Regions from separate parts of the Stenotrophomonas sp. FSL W7-1447 genome, predicted to be linked through region 1. Evidence: predicted binding sites of a transcription regulator. Region 1 holds the regulator's gene; the other holds the start of a gene.
What was found. The regulator FliA, encoded in region 1, starts transcription of late flagellar genes. The targets are predictions, from matches to a motif close to TAAAGTTTNNCNNNCNNNGGCCGATAA.
Positions count from the first base shown of each region.

Region 2: the regulator FliA is predicted to act here: its motif matches at 4,562-4,588, upstream of NSQ78_RS13520 (methyl-accepting chemotaxis protein).

Region 1 is NZ_CP150199.1:2,265,864-2,272,989, reverse strand. Features, by position in the region: gene flhA (flagellar biosynthesis protein FlhA) at 1-1,008, shown strand, start outside; gene flhF (flagellar biosynthesis protein FlhF) at 1,154-2,770, shown strand; gene NSQ78_RS10645 (P-loop NTPase) at 2,757-3,644, shown strand; gene NSQ78_RS10640 (RNA polymerase sigma factor FliA) at 3,641-4,384, shown strand; gene cheY (chemotaxis response regulator CheY) at 4,442-4,834, shown strand; gene NSQ78_RS10630 (protein phosphatase CheZ) at 4,834-5,439, shown strand; gene NSQ78_RS10625 (chemotaxis protein CheA) at 5,442-7,126, shown strand, end outside.
Region 2 is NZ_CP150199.1:2,866,408-2,873,533, forward strand. Features, by position in the region: gene NSQ78_RS13500 (SOS response-associated peptidase family protein) at 1-72, shown strand, start outside; gene NSQ78_RS13505 (response regulator) at 104-484, opposite strand; tRNA gene NSQ78_RS13510 (tRNA-Leu) at 615-700, shown strand; gene NSQ78_RS13515 (GGDEF domain-containing protein) at 1,068-2,510, shown strand; gene NSQ78_RS13520 (methyl-accepting chemotaxis protein) at 2,507-4,330, opposite strand; gene NSQ78_RS13525 (DUF5694 domain-containing protein) at 4,799-5,899, shown strand; gene NSQ78_RS13530 (hypothetical protein) at 5,986-6,288, opposite strand; gene NSQ78_RS13535 (PAS domain S-box protein) at 6,351-7,126, opposite strand, start outside.

The DNA of each region.
Region 1 (7,126 bases):
CTGCGACCGGTCGATCCGCTGGGCCTGGAGGTCGGCTACCGGCTGATTCCGCTGGTGGACAGCAACCAGGGCGGCGAACTGATGGCGCGCATCAAGGGGGTGCGCCGCAAGCTCACCCAGGATGTCGGCTTCCTGATTCCATCGGTGCACATCCGCGACAACCTGGAACTGCCCGCCAACGGCTACCGGGTGCTGGTGCACGGCGTGCCGGTGGCCACCGCCGAAATCCACCCGGACCGCGAGCTGGCACTGGATCCGGGCAGCGCGCTGGGCACCCTGGAGGGCATCGCCGGCAAGGACCCCGCGTTCGGCCTCGATGCCACCTGGATCCAGCCGCACCAGCGCGCCCAGGCCGAAACGCTGGGCTACACCGTGGTCGATCCGGCCACCGTGGTCGCGACCCACCTCTCGCACCTGATCCGCGAGCACGCGCCGGAACTGCTCGGCCACGAGGAAGTGCAGCACCTTCTGGCCAACCTGGCCAAGAGCGCACCCAAGCTCGTCGAAGATCTGACGCCCAAGGCGCTGCCGCTGTCGGCGGTGGTGCGCGTGCTGCAGAACCTGCTGGTCGAGCGCATTCCGATCCGCCAGCTGCGCAAGATCGCCGAAGCGCTGGTCGAACACGCGCCCAGCAGCCAGGACCCGGCCGTGCTGACCGCTGCCGTGCGCACCGCACTGGGCCGCTTCATCGTGCAGGAGATCGCCGGAATGTCGGCGGAGCTGCCGGTGTTCACCCTCAACCCGCAATTGGAACGTGTCTTGCAGGAGTCCACGCAGGGCAACGGCGCCGCGCTGGAACCCGGACTCGCTGAGCGACTGCACCAGAGCCTGGCCGAATGTGTCAGCAAGCAGGAAGCCCGCAACGAGCCCGCGGTCGTGCTGGTACCTGGCCCGGTGCGCGCCGCGCTGGCCCGCCTGGTCCGCCACAGCGTTCCGTCGCTGTCGGTCCTGGCCTACAGCGAGGTGCCGGAAGACAAGCGCCTGAAGCTGGTCGGAACGATCAGCTGACGCCGGGCTCCGACGCGCCAGAAAACAGACACCACTTTCGAACCAACGCAACAGACCGATACCAAGGGGAACCCGCACCGTGCAGACCACCGATCACCCGAGTTCCCCGACCGCCACCCCGCCGTCTTCGCCTCGTGACCACAGCATGAAAATCAAACGATTCGTCGCCGCCGACATGCGTTCGGCCATGAACCTGGTGCGCAAGGAACACGGTCCTGACGCCGTGATCCTGTCCAACCGCCGGATCGAGGAAGGCATCGAGATCGTCGCCGCCGCCAACTATGACGAGAGCGCCGTGCAGCGTGCACTGGAAGCCTCGCGCCGTGACGTCGCACCGCCGCCGGCAGCCAAGCCGCGCACCGCCGCCGACGCGGTGATCGCCGCCGTCACCCGCCGCCGCAGCGCCACCCCGGCGCCGGAACCGGTCGCCGCCACCACCTCGGCGGTGGCCGCCCTTGCCCGCGCCGCCGTCGGTGCCACCGGCCGCACGCTGGACAGCGCCGACGAGATCGTGCCGACCCGTGGCAGCACCGGCTTTGCCGCCACCCTGGCGCGTGCCACCGTCAACGAACCGGCACTGCCGGAGCAGATCTTCGCGCCGTTCGCCGAAGCCATCGTCGCACCGGCCGCGGCTGTGCCGGCCAACCGCGCCCGCTTCCCGATCGATCCGCCGCACGAGGCGCATCACGAAAGCGTGGCGCCGGCGGTGCAGCCGCCGCCGCTGCCGACCGCTGCCGTCGCCGACGCGCAGCCGGCCAGCGCCGCCACCGAACCGGCATTGGCCGATGCCATCGTCGAAGCCGCGCCGGCGCCCACCCTGGCCCCGGCCCCGGTGCTGACGGTGGTCGCCCAGGACGACGCCGAGATCCGCCAGCTGCGCCAGGAAGTGGCCGGCATGCGCCAGGTGATCGAGCGCGAGATGAACCGCTTCACCGACGAGCGCCTGCGCGGCTGCCCGGTGCGCGCCACCGCGCTGGACCTGATGGACGAGTACGGCTTCGACGCCGGCCTGGCCCGCGACGTGGCCATGCAGATTCCGCTGGAAACCGAAGCCCACCGCGGCCGCGGCCTGATGCTGGGGCTGATCTCGCGCAAGCTGCCGATCGCCCCGGTCGACCCGCTGGAAGAAGGCGGCGTGATCGCCCTTGTGGGCCCGACCGGCGCCGGCAAGACCACCACCATCGCCAAGCTGGCCTCGCGCTTCGCCGAGAAGCATGCGCCGCGTGACGTGGCCCTGGTCACCACCGACACCACCCGCATCGGCGCCCGCGAGCAGCTGTATGGCTACGGCCGCCAGCTCGGTATCGCCGTGCACGAGGCCAACAGCGGCACCGACCTGGACCAGCTGCTGGAACGCCTGAAGGACTACAAGCTGGTGCTGATCGACACCGCCGGCCTGGGCCCGCGCGACCGCGCGCTGGCCGCCCAGCTGCAGTGGCTGCGCGCCGCGCGCCAGGTCCGCACCCTGCTGGTGCTGCCGGCCAACACCAGCTTCGGCGACATGGACGAGGTGGTCCGCCGCTTCGGTGCCGCCAACCTGCAGGGCCTGGTGCTGAGCAAGCTGGACGAGACCGGCCGCTTCGGCAACGCCCTGTCGGTGGCCGTGGACCACGCCCTGCCGATCACCTGGGTGACCGATGGGCAGGACGTTCCGGAGGACCTGCACCGGGCCAGTGCAGCCAATCTTGTACTTCGCCTTGAAGATTTGCGCCGAGCGGCCGATATGCCCTGCAACCCGGAGTTGAACCATGCCGTCGCGTGAGTACGCCAAGCTGACCAAGACCTTCCCGCTGTCGGCCACCCGCAGCGAGCCGCTCGGCCCTGTGCGCACCCTTGCCGTGACCGGCGGCAAGGGCGGCGTGGGCAAGACCAACGTGTCGGCCAACCTGGCCGTGGCGCTGGCCGGCATGGGCAAGCGCACGCTGCTGCTGGACGCCGACCTCGGCCTGGCCAACATCGACGTGATCCTGGGCTTGAACCCCACCTTTACGCTGGCCGACCTGGTCGCCGGCCGCTGCTCGCTGGACGACGTCATCGTCGAAGGCCCGAACGGCGTGCTGGTGGTGCCGGCCGCGTCCGGCCGCCGGCACATGGCCGAGCTGGCCCCCGCCGAGCACGTCGGCCTGGTCAATGTGTTCTCCGAACTGGAACGCGAGCTGGACATCATGGTGGTGGACACCGCCGCCGGCATCACCGACGGCGTGCTGACCTTCTGCCAGGCCGCGCAGGACACCGTGGTGGTGGTCTGTGACGAGCCGGCGTCCATCACCGACGCCTACGCGCTGATCAAGGTGCTGTCGCGCGAACGGGGCGTGGACCGCGTCCAGGTGGTGGCCAACATGGTCCGCGACCCCAACGAGGGCCGCGTGCTGTACGAAAAGCTGACCCGCGTCTGCGAGAAGTTCCTGGCCGACGTCTCGCTGAACTACCTGGGCTGCGTGCCGCAGGATGACTGGCTGCGCCTGTCGGTGCAGCGCCAGCAACCGGTGGTGAAGGCCTATCCGTCCAGCCCGTCGGCGCTGGCGATCACCGAGATCGCACGCCGTACCGCGCGCTGGCAGGCGCCGACCGAACCGCGCGGTGGCGTCGAGTTCTTCCTCGAACGCATCCTCAAGCAGCGTGGGGTGGCAGCATGAAAGGCGCAGCCCAGTACAGGGAAGTCCAGCGCTCGGCGGCCAACGATGTCATCGCCCAGCATTCGGACCTGGTGCGGCGCATCGCCCACCACCTGGCCGCGCGCCTGCCCGCCAGCGTCGAGGTGGACGACCTGATCCAGGCCGGCATGATGGGCCTGATCGAAGCCTCGCGCAGTTACGACGCCGACCAGGGCGCCTCGTTCGAGACCTACGCCTCGATCCGCATCCGCGGCTCGATGATCGACGAGATCCGCCGTGGCGACTGGGTGCCGCGCTCGGTGCACCGGCGCGCACGCGATGCGGCCGCCACCATCCGCCGCCTGGAACAGAGCAGCGGTCGCGCCGCCAGCGCCACCGAAGTCGCCGCCGCGATGGAGATGCCGCTGCCCGAGTACCTGCGCCTGATGGAAGACGCCGCGCGCGGCCAGGTGTTGAGCCTGGAATCGCGCATCGAAGACCAGGGCGAGCTGGACACCGTCGCCCAGGGCGGCCCGACCCCGCAACAGGTGCTGGAGCGTGGCGAGTTCGGTCGCGAGCTGGGCAAGGCCATCGGCCACCTGCCCGAGCGCGAACAGCTGGTGCTCTCGCTCTACTACGAGCAGGAACTGAACCTGAAGGAGATCGGCGCGGTGCTCGGCGTGAGCGAATCGCGGGTCTGCCAGATCCACGGCCAGGCCGTGCTGCGCCTGCGTGGACGGCTGAAGATTTTCGAGGCGGCGGACGCCGGCCTGGAAGAGTGAACATGCCCGAGGCGGCTGCCCCCGGCCGCCCGGAATGAACAACAAAGGAACTCTGCTTTGAACAAGAACATGCGCATCCTGATCGTCGACGACTTCTCGACCATGCGTCGGATCGTCAAGAACCTGCTGGGCGATCTTGGCTTCACCAACACCGCCGAAGCCGAGGACGGGCATGCCGCGCTGTCGCTGCTGCAGAGCCAGCCGTTCGATTTCGTGGTCACCGACTGGAACATGCCGGTGATGACCGGCATCGAACTGCTCAAGGCGATCCGCGCCGACGCCAAGCTGAAGACCCTGCCGGTGCTGATGGTCACCGCCGAAGCCAAGCGCGAGCAGATCATCGAAGCGGCCCAGAACGGCGTGAACGGCTACATCATCAAGCCGTTCACCGCGCAGACGCTGGAAGAAAAGCTCGGCAAGATCTTCGAACGCCTGGCGGCCAGCGCCTGATGGATACCACGGTCGACAGGAACGCCCTCGCCCTGCGCCTGCAGGAAGCCCTGGACGCGCTGGAGTCCGGCGATGAAGCCGCGTGGCGTCAACGCATCGACGGGCTGGTCGCGCTGCGCACGCAGCCGATGATGAGCGGCCTCTCGCGGCTGGCCCGCGAGCTCGGGCAGGCCCTGGGCGAACTGCCGACCGTGCCCAGCGAGGCCGGCGAACTGGACGATGCCTGCGCACGCCTGGACCATGTGGTGGCGATGACCGAACAGGCCACGCACCGCACCCTGGACCTGGCCGAGGAATGCCGCAGCCTGACCGAGCAGCTGCGCGCCGAAGGCCTGCAGCCGGGCCAGGACGCGCAGCTCGAGCGCATCCGCCACAACCTGACCGAGATCGCCCTGACCCAGAGCTACCAGGACCTGACCGGGCAGATCATCCGTCGCGTGGTCGGCATCGTCCGCCGCGTGCACGAAGGCTTCGGCGCGCTCGGCCTGCCGCCGGAACAGCATCGCACCGACCCGGAACTGGCCGGGCCGGCACTGAAGGGACTGGACCGCCACGCGGTCTCGCAGAACGACGCCGACGACCTGTTGTCGGATCTGGGGCTGTAAGCATGAGCGCGGTATCCGACGACATCACTGCCGATTTCATCATCGAGGCACAGGAGATCCTGGATCGCCTCGGCGAACAGCTGGTGTCGCTGGAGCAGGCACCGCAGGACGGCGAACAGCTGAACGCGGTGTTCCGCGGCTACCACACGCTCAAGGGTGGCGCCGGCTTCCTTGGCGTCACCGCGATGGTCGAGCTGTGCCACGCTGCTGAGGAAGCGCTGGGCGCCGCGCGCGCCGGCCAGGCCGTATTGCAGGCGCACCACTTCGACGCCGCGCAGCAATCGCTGGACTACCTGCAGTCGATGCTGGACGCCGTGTCGTCCGGCACCGAACCGGGCTATGCACCGCCGGACCTGATCGCCCAGTTCGATGTGCACGGTGGCACCGCGGCGGCGCCTGTCGCCGCCGCTCCGGCAGCCGGTAGCAGTGACCTGATCACCGACGACGAATTCGAAGCCCTGCTTGACCAGCTGCACGGCGGCAACGCCCCGACCGCGGTCGCACCGGCCAAGAAGACCGACGACGGCCTGATCAGCGAAGACGAATTCGAGGCCCTGCTCGACCAGCTGCACGGTGGCGCCGCACCCGGCGCCAGGCCTGCCGCTGCGGTAGCCGGCGCCGCTCGCTGCCCCACGCCCGGCGGCCGCACCGGCGCGCCGGCGCCCAAGCCGGCCGCCAAGCCGCTGGCCGAGGCGGAACATACCGTGCGCGTGGACACCAAGCGCCTGGATGCGATCGTCAATCTGATCGGCGAACTGGTGCTGTCGCGCAACCGGCTCAAGACCCTGCGTGCCCGCCTGCGCGACGAGGAGCTGGACCGCGCCGTGTCCACCCTGGACATCGCCACCGCGCGCCTGCAGTCGGCGGTGATGCGCACCCGCATGCAGCCGGTGGGCAAGGTGTTCTCGCGCTTTCCCAAGGTCGCCCGCGATGTCGCCCGCTCGCTGAAGAAGGAAGTGGACCTGGAGTTGATCGGCGCCGAGACCGAACTCGACCGCAACCTGGTCGAGGCCCTGGCCGACCCGCTGGTGCACCTGGTCCGCAACGCCATCGACCATGGCGTGGAAATGCCCGACCTGCGCGAAGCACAGGGCAAGCCGCGGATGGGCCACGTGCGGCTGTCGGCGCAGCAGGAAGGTGACTACGTCAGCATCGAGGTGCAGGACGATGGCGCCGGCATTGATCCGGAAAAGCTGCGTGCGAAGGCGCGCGAGAAGGGCCTGATCGATCCCGAAGCCGCCGCCCGCCTGAGCAGCGAGGAGTGCCTGCACCTGGTGTTCCTGCCGGGCTTTTCGACCAAGCAGCAGGTCACGGACATCTCCGGCCGTGGCGTCGGCATGGACGTGGTGCAGTCGCGCATCCGCGAACTCAGCGGGCAGATCCAGATCCAGTCGGAACTGGGCCGTGGCAGCCGCTTCCTGATCCGCGTGCCGCTCACGCTGGCGATCCTGCCGACGCTGCTGGTGCAGGCCGGCGAAGACGTCTATGCGTTGCCGCTGGCCCGCGTGATGGAAGTGCTGCACGCGCCTGGCACGTCGCTGGGCTGGTTCGATGGCCGCGCCGTGCTCGACCGCCGTTCGCACACCCTGCCGCTGGTCGATCTCCGCCAGTGGCTGGATGTGACGCCCGCCACGTCGACCCTGCTGACCATCGTCGTGCTGCAGGCCGGTGAAGCGCGCTTCGGCCT
Region 2 (7,126 bases), 600 kb from region 1:
GACCTCGCGCGCCAGTACCGCATCCTGGATGACCGCGAGGAGATCCGCTACGTGTACGAGGAAGCGGGTTGAGTGCCACGCCCTGGCGGTCAGCAGTGGGGGCTCAGGCCTTGACGCTGGTGCGGCCCACTGCACGCGCCAGTGCACGTGACAGATCGGCCGACAGGTACGGCTTGACCAGCAGCAGGCCGGCCAACATCGGCGCTGGCAGCTGTTCGGCCAGCATCCCGGTGGCCAGCACGAAGGGAATGCCACGCGCCGAAAGCGCCGCGGCGACAGGCTCGCTGGTTTCGTTGCGGGCCAGCCGGTAGTCCAGCAGGGCCACGTCCGGGGCACTCTGTTCCAGCAGCCGCAGGGCTTCGGACACACTCGCTGCGAGCCCGACCACGGTCGCACCGGCATGCACCAGCTGCATCTGCAGGAGGGCCGCGCTCATCTCGTCGTTCTCGACCACCAGCACCCTCAGGTCCTGCAACACTGTCATCGGCTACCGCTCCTGGTGGCAATTGCACAGGGAGTATAGCCACCAAGGGGCCGATACCGACAGGAACCGGCCTGATAGGCCATCCCCCTAGGCATCTCCCGCCCACCTCGGTTACACTCGCACGCTGCCTGCCGGTGTGGCGGAATGGTATACGCAGCTGACTCAAAATCAGCCGGGGGTGACCCCATGAAGGTTCGAGTCCTTTCACCGGCACCACTGCATCAAAGGCCAGGTCCCCGACCTGGCCTTTTGCATGTTGCGGGCCGGAACGCCCGGCACCGACGAGGATGCCAACGCCAGCCCCACCCACGCTCGCCGCGGCCCTGCCCGCGCGGCTGCGCGCCCTGCCCCTGGAATCGACCTGCCGCATCGCCGCGGTGAACCCGTCCATGACCTCGATCAGCCTTGGCAGGGCCGGGTGCCGGGCACGCAGGCAGCCCACGCGGACAGCGTTGCGCCCCCCGATGCCACACAACTGCGACCTTCGACAAGGTTGTAGATAGACGTAGCGCACACTTTTCTTGCCAGCCTCACGTACTTCTGCCTATCGTGATCCCAGCTGGATCTGGGGGCGGGGGAATGCATGACGTTGCGTGCGGCACTGTTTTTCATGGTCGCGCATGCGCTCGTCATTGCCCTGATCGGCCCGCAGGACCCGGTGGGCTCGTACCTGATGCTGATCACCGCGCCGCTGCTGGCCGCGCTGGCCTGCGTGCGGCGGGCTCGGGGCAGCCGCCGGGCAGCGTGCAAATGGCGGACGCTGGGCGCTGCCGTCAGCCTGTTCGCGCTCGCCCTGCTGGCCCTGCTGTATCGCAACGTGGCCGGCCTCACCCCTGCGCAGATGACCGCTTCGTCGCTGATCCTGTACGTGTTCTACCGGATTCCACTGACCTACGTCGCTGCCAGCCCGGGTGGCGGCAACCGCTGGATCCGTGCGGTGGACCTGTTGATCATCACGCTGCTGTGGTTGCTGTACTTCGTGCATGCACGCGCGATGGCGCCGTTGAACAGCGCGTTGTGGACACACTGCCTGCAGACGATGAGCAGCGTGCAGAACAGCCTGGTGTTCTGCTTCGCGCTGATCCGCTTCCTGGCCGAGGATGACGCCGATCGTCGCGATTTCTTCCGCGCGCTGTCGATCTACGCGCTGGGCTACTTCCTGCTGGCGCTCTACATCACCACCTGGCAGCCGCAGGTGCCCGACGGCGGCTGGGGGGACCTGCTGATCAGCGCACTGTTCGTATCGCTGGCGGTGATGGCTGGCAGCACACGACGCCGACCGGCGCCTGGCGTACCCCGCAACCTGCGGCGCATTGTCGACGCCGCCGGGCCGCTGATGCTGCCGTTGCTGTTGATGATGGTGGCGCTGCTGGTTGCACGCCTGCAGCCGACGCTGGCCACCGTGGGTTTCATCGGCGCGATGCTCGGCTATGCCCTGCGCAGCGTGCTGACCCAGGTCCAGATCCAGCGCGAGCGCGACGAACTGGCGTTGCTGGCCCGCCGCGATCCGCTGACTGGACTGGGCAACCGCCGCAGCTTCGATGAATCGCTCGGCAGCGCACATGGCCGTGCGCGCCGCCATGGCATGGGACTGGCGGTGCTGATGATCGACATCGACCACTTCAAGCGGCTCAACGATACGTACGGCCACCCGGTGGGCGACCGCCGCCTGCAGGCGGTCGCGGCCATCCTCGACGCCTGCCTGCAACGCGGTGATGACCTGTTGGCCCGCTACGGCGGCGAGGAGTTCATCGCGGCGCTGCCCACGCACGGCCTGGACCACGCCATTGGCCTGGCCGAGCGCCTGCGCACCGCCGTGGAAGCCGCTGCCCTGCCCGCCGCCGAGGCCCGGGTCACCATCAGCATCGGCGTGGCCTGGCAGGCCGCGCATGACCAGGGTGACCCGCGCAGCCTGGTCGAGCGCGCAGACCAGGCCCTGTACCGGGCCAAGCATGCCGGCCGCAACTGCGTGCACGCCGCCCCGGCCGTCGAGGCCGGGGAACAACAGGTCGACCGCCGCGCCTAGACCGCGCGCAGCACCGCCGCATGCGGCTGGCCGGCAACGCCATGGACGCGGAAGCTGGCCACGGTCTGCAGCAGCTGTGCCGACTGCTCTTCCATGCTGCGCGCCGCCGCCGAGGCTTCCTCGACCAGCGCGGCGTTCTGCTGGGTGCCCTGGTCGATCAGATCGACGGCCTGGTTCATCTGCTGGATGTCGTCGCTCTGCTGCTGCGCGGCCGTGCTGATCTCGGACATCAGCTCGCTGACCCGGCGCACGTTGGTGACGATCTCGTCCATGGTGCGTCCAGCGCTTTCGACCTGAGCGGTACCGGCGCCGACGTTGGCCACCGACGCATCGATCAGCTGCTTGATCTCCTTGGCCGCGCTGGCCGAGCGCTGCGACAGTTCGCGAATCTCGGTGGCGACCACGGCGAAGCCACGGCCGTGTTCCCCTGCCCGCGCTGCTTCCACCGCCGCGTTCAACGCAAGGATGTTGGTCTGGAAGGCGATACCGTCGATCACGCCGATGATGTCGACGATGCGCCGCGAGGACGCGTTGATCACCGCCATGGTCTCGACCACCTCGTGCACGACGCTGCCGCCTCGCGCGGCGACATCGGCGGCGCCACCGGCCAGCTGGCTGGCCTGGCGCGCGTTGGTCGCAGTGCGCTGGACGGTCTCGGCCAGGCCCTTCATCGACACTGCGGTCTCCTCCAGTGACGCGGCCTGCTGCTCGGTGCGCTGTGACAGGTCGCCGTTGCCCTGCGCGATCTCGGTGGCGCCGACGGCAATGGTGTCGGCGGCGAATTTGATCTGGCCGATGATCGCGCCCATCGCCTCGACCAGCGCATTCACGCCCTCGCACAACTCGGCGATCGGGCCGTTCTTGTCGGCGGTGGCCACGCGCCGGGTCAGGTCGCCCTGCTTGGCAGCCGCCACCACCTCGCGGGTCTGCGCCACGGCGCGCTGCATGGCCTGGTTCTCATGCACCTGCGCGGTGATGTCGGTGGCGTACTTGACCACCTTGAACGGCTTTCCGTTGAGGTCCAGGATCGGGTTGTAGGACGCCTGGATCCAGACCTCGCGCCCGCCATTGCCGAGCCGCCGGTATTGGCCGGCATCGTATTCGCCACGGCCGAGCTTTTCCCAGAACTGGCGATACTCGGCACTGTCGCGATGGTCGGGCTCGATGAACAGCGCGTGGTGCTGCCCGCGCACCTCGTCCAGGCGGTAACCGGTGGCGGCCAGGAAGTTGTCGTTGGCCGACAGGATGTGCCCATCCATGCTGAATTCAATCACTGCCTGCGACTTGTCGATCGCCGCCAGCTGCCCGGCCGAGTCGGCCGCCTGCAGCTTCTGCGCCGTGATGTCGGTGGCGAACTTGACCACCTTGTACGGGCGCCCCTGCCGGTCCAGCACCGGGTTGTACGAGGCCTGGATCCAGATCTCGCGCTGGCCCTTGCCGAAACGCCGGTACTGGCCCGCGTCATATTCGCCGCGGCCCAGCCGCGCCCAGAAGTCGCGGTACTCGGCGCTGCGCGCGTGCTCCGGGTCGACGAACAGGGAATGATGCCTGCCCTGGATCTCCTCCAGCCGGTAGCCCATCGCCTGCAGGAAGTTGTCGTTGGCCTGCAGGATGGTGCCATCGAGGGCGAACTCGATGACCGCCTGGACCCGGTGCAGCGCCGCGACCTGCGCCTCGAGTTCGGAACGGGCATCGGCCGCCGCATCGACGCCGGCGCGGGGATGGGGGGCCAGCGCGCCCAGCAGGGCACGCCACGGCGACCAGCGGGTATGCAGCTCGGCCGGCGCCTGCGCGCCTGCCGTGAAGCCTGGAATGAGCATTGTCTGATCCTCGGTGTCCGGTAAGCGGTTGCGACCCGACGGGCGGGATGCCCGGCGGCAACTTCAGTTGCTTGGGACTACAGGTGCCTGCAGGCACCCCGCGAGCGGCTGGCAAGCACGCCTGCTGCGGGCGCGGCCTGCATCCGGGGGCGGCGGAACACACAGCGCGGGCCACCCGTCAGGGGCAGCCTGGGGTCCTGCAGCGGGCGACGGGAGCGGGATCCAGAGGGAGTATCGGCGACGTGATCGTTGGCTTTAGCCGGATTACGCGACGTCCGTCGCAACTTCAGATGCAACGGCAGGGATGCGATAGACAATCGCGATCTTCATCACATTCCGCTCACGCACGCGGAAAGCGGGGATGCCGTTCAAGCAAGGAAGGTTTACATGACCAACGGGAGATTCCCGGCCCACGGGGAATGGCCAGCATGCAGCGGACTGCAGGACGTCACCTGACACGGAGATCGCATGTTCCCACGCTTGGCCAGCCTCCTGATCCTGGGCCTGTGCAGCGCCGGCGCGCTTGCCGCCGACGGCACCTATCGCCCGTCCTTCCAGCCGGACCTGCTGAAAGGACCACCGCCCGGCCCCCCGAACCAGGTGATGGTGCTGGGCAGCCCGCATCTCTCCGGCCTGCCGAAGACCTTCACGCGGGAGCATCTCGAGCCGCTGCTGGAGCCGCTGCTGGCGCGCCTTCAGGCATGGCAACCGACGGCCGTCGCGGTGGAGAACCTGTCCGGCATGCAATGCGACTTCATGCGACGCAACCCCGCGCGCTACGCTGACAGTGTCGAGACCTACTGCATCGACCCGGCACCGGCCCACGCCGCGACCGGCCTGGACGTTCCCAGCGCCAATGCCGAGATGGAGCGCCTGCTCGCGGATTGGCCGAAAGCCCCGACACCGGCCCAGCGCCGCCGCCTCGCGGCCGTGTTCCTCGCCGCAGGCGAGAACGGTTCGGCCGTGGTGCAATGGCTGCGCCTGCCCAGCGATGAACGTCGCGCCGCAGACAGCCTGACGCCGGAGCTGGTGCAGTTCCTCGACAGGCGCTTGGCCAGGCGCGACGAGGCCGGCATGATCGCCGGCGTCCTCGCGGCACGCCTGGGCCTGGAACGGCTGTGGTCGGTGGATGACCACACCGCCGACACGCCTGTCCCGAAGGACCGGGAGAAGGCCTATGGCGCGGCGCTCCAGGCGGCCTGGGACAACCCGGCGACCACGGCGCGGTTCGTCGCCGACGAAGCGCTGCACGCCCACCTGTCCAAGCCCGACGGCCTGCTTGCGCTCTACCGCAACTACAACGCTGCGGACACGGCGATGACCGTCTACCACAGCGACTTCGGCGCGGCCCTGGGCGAGCCGTCACCCGAGGCCTTCGGGCGCAATTACCTGGGCTATTGGGAAACACGCAACCTGCGCATGGTCGCCAACATGCGCGACGTGCTCGGCCAGCATCCGGGCACCCGCATGCTCACCATTGTCGGTGCCTCGCACAAGGGCTACTACGAGGCCTACCTCAACCAGATGCATGATGTGCAGCTGGTCAGTACGGACGCCGTATTGCGCTGACGGCCGGGGTGCCGGCGCATGGCCGGGCCGCGCCGCCCCGGACATCCACTGCGCCAGCGGGCATCTCCAGCGGCCGCTGCCGCAGATCACTGCCTTCCAGCGCGCGCCATGCCGGCGCGTGCTGATGGATGCCGCGCTGGCATCGTGCCGGAGGCGATACGCCCACGATCACAGCGGCCATGCCGCCACAGCAACAGGCAGGCCGCAAACGTGCAGGCCAGACTGAGCAGCAGCAGCGCGAACGCTCCCCGCTGCAACACGGGCAACAACGCCTGTGCGTGCTGGTCGCCGTGCAGCTGTTCGGTACGCAGGCAAGCGGCCAGCGCCAGGCACCAGCCAATCAGGGCCGGGATGAACATGCGTACCGCAGCCGGGTTCCAGGCATTCATGGGGTCACCTGCGTGAGTGGAGATGCGCGCAGTATTCGCGCGCGTCCTCTCACAGGCTGAGATCAGTCCTCGGCGGCGTCGGGATCGTCACCCGGACGCTCGGACAACTCGCCCTGCACCTGCACGTTGTTGCGCCCCATCGCCTTGGCCCGGTAGCACTGGGCATCGGCCGCGGCGACCGCCTGGTCCACGCTCATCCCGCCCGCCAGGGGCGCAATGCCGATGCTGGCTCCGACCCGCAACCGGTGCTGGTCCCAGGGAATGGACAGCGCGGCCAGGGTCTGCAGCAGCTCGCCGCCGATGCGCGCCGCACGCCGCGGCGTGCAACCGGACAGGATGACCGCGAATTCGTCACCGCCCAACCGCGCCACCACGTCCGAATCGCGCACGCCGTGGCGCAGCACGCTGGCCACCGCCCACAGCACGGCATCACCGGCCAGGTGGCCCCAGGTGTCATTGACCGGCTTGAAGCGATCGAGATCGATGTACATCAACGAGGCCGCCTGGCCGGTGCGCTCGACGCGGGTGATCGCCTGCTGCAGGTGCACCTCGAAGCCGCGGCGGTTGCTCAGTTCGGTCAGCGGGTCGATCTCGGCCAGGTGGCGCGCTTCGCGCTGGCGCGCGCGCTGCTGGGTGTCGTCGCGCAGCACCCACACCGCGCCGCGCACGTGGCCTTCGTCATCGCGCAGCCAGGCACGGGTCAGGTCCACCGGCACCGTGGCCGTCCCCAGCCGCAGCAGCAGGTCGGCGTGCAGGTCCACCGCATTGCTCTCCGGGTCCAGCAGCACCGACACGTCCAGCACCGAGCCGGGTGCGTACTCGGTGGTCAGCGCCAGCA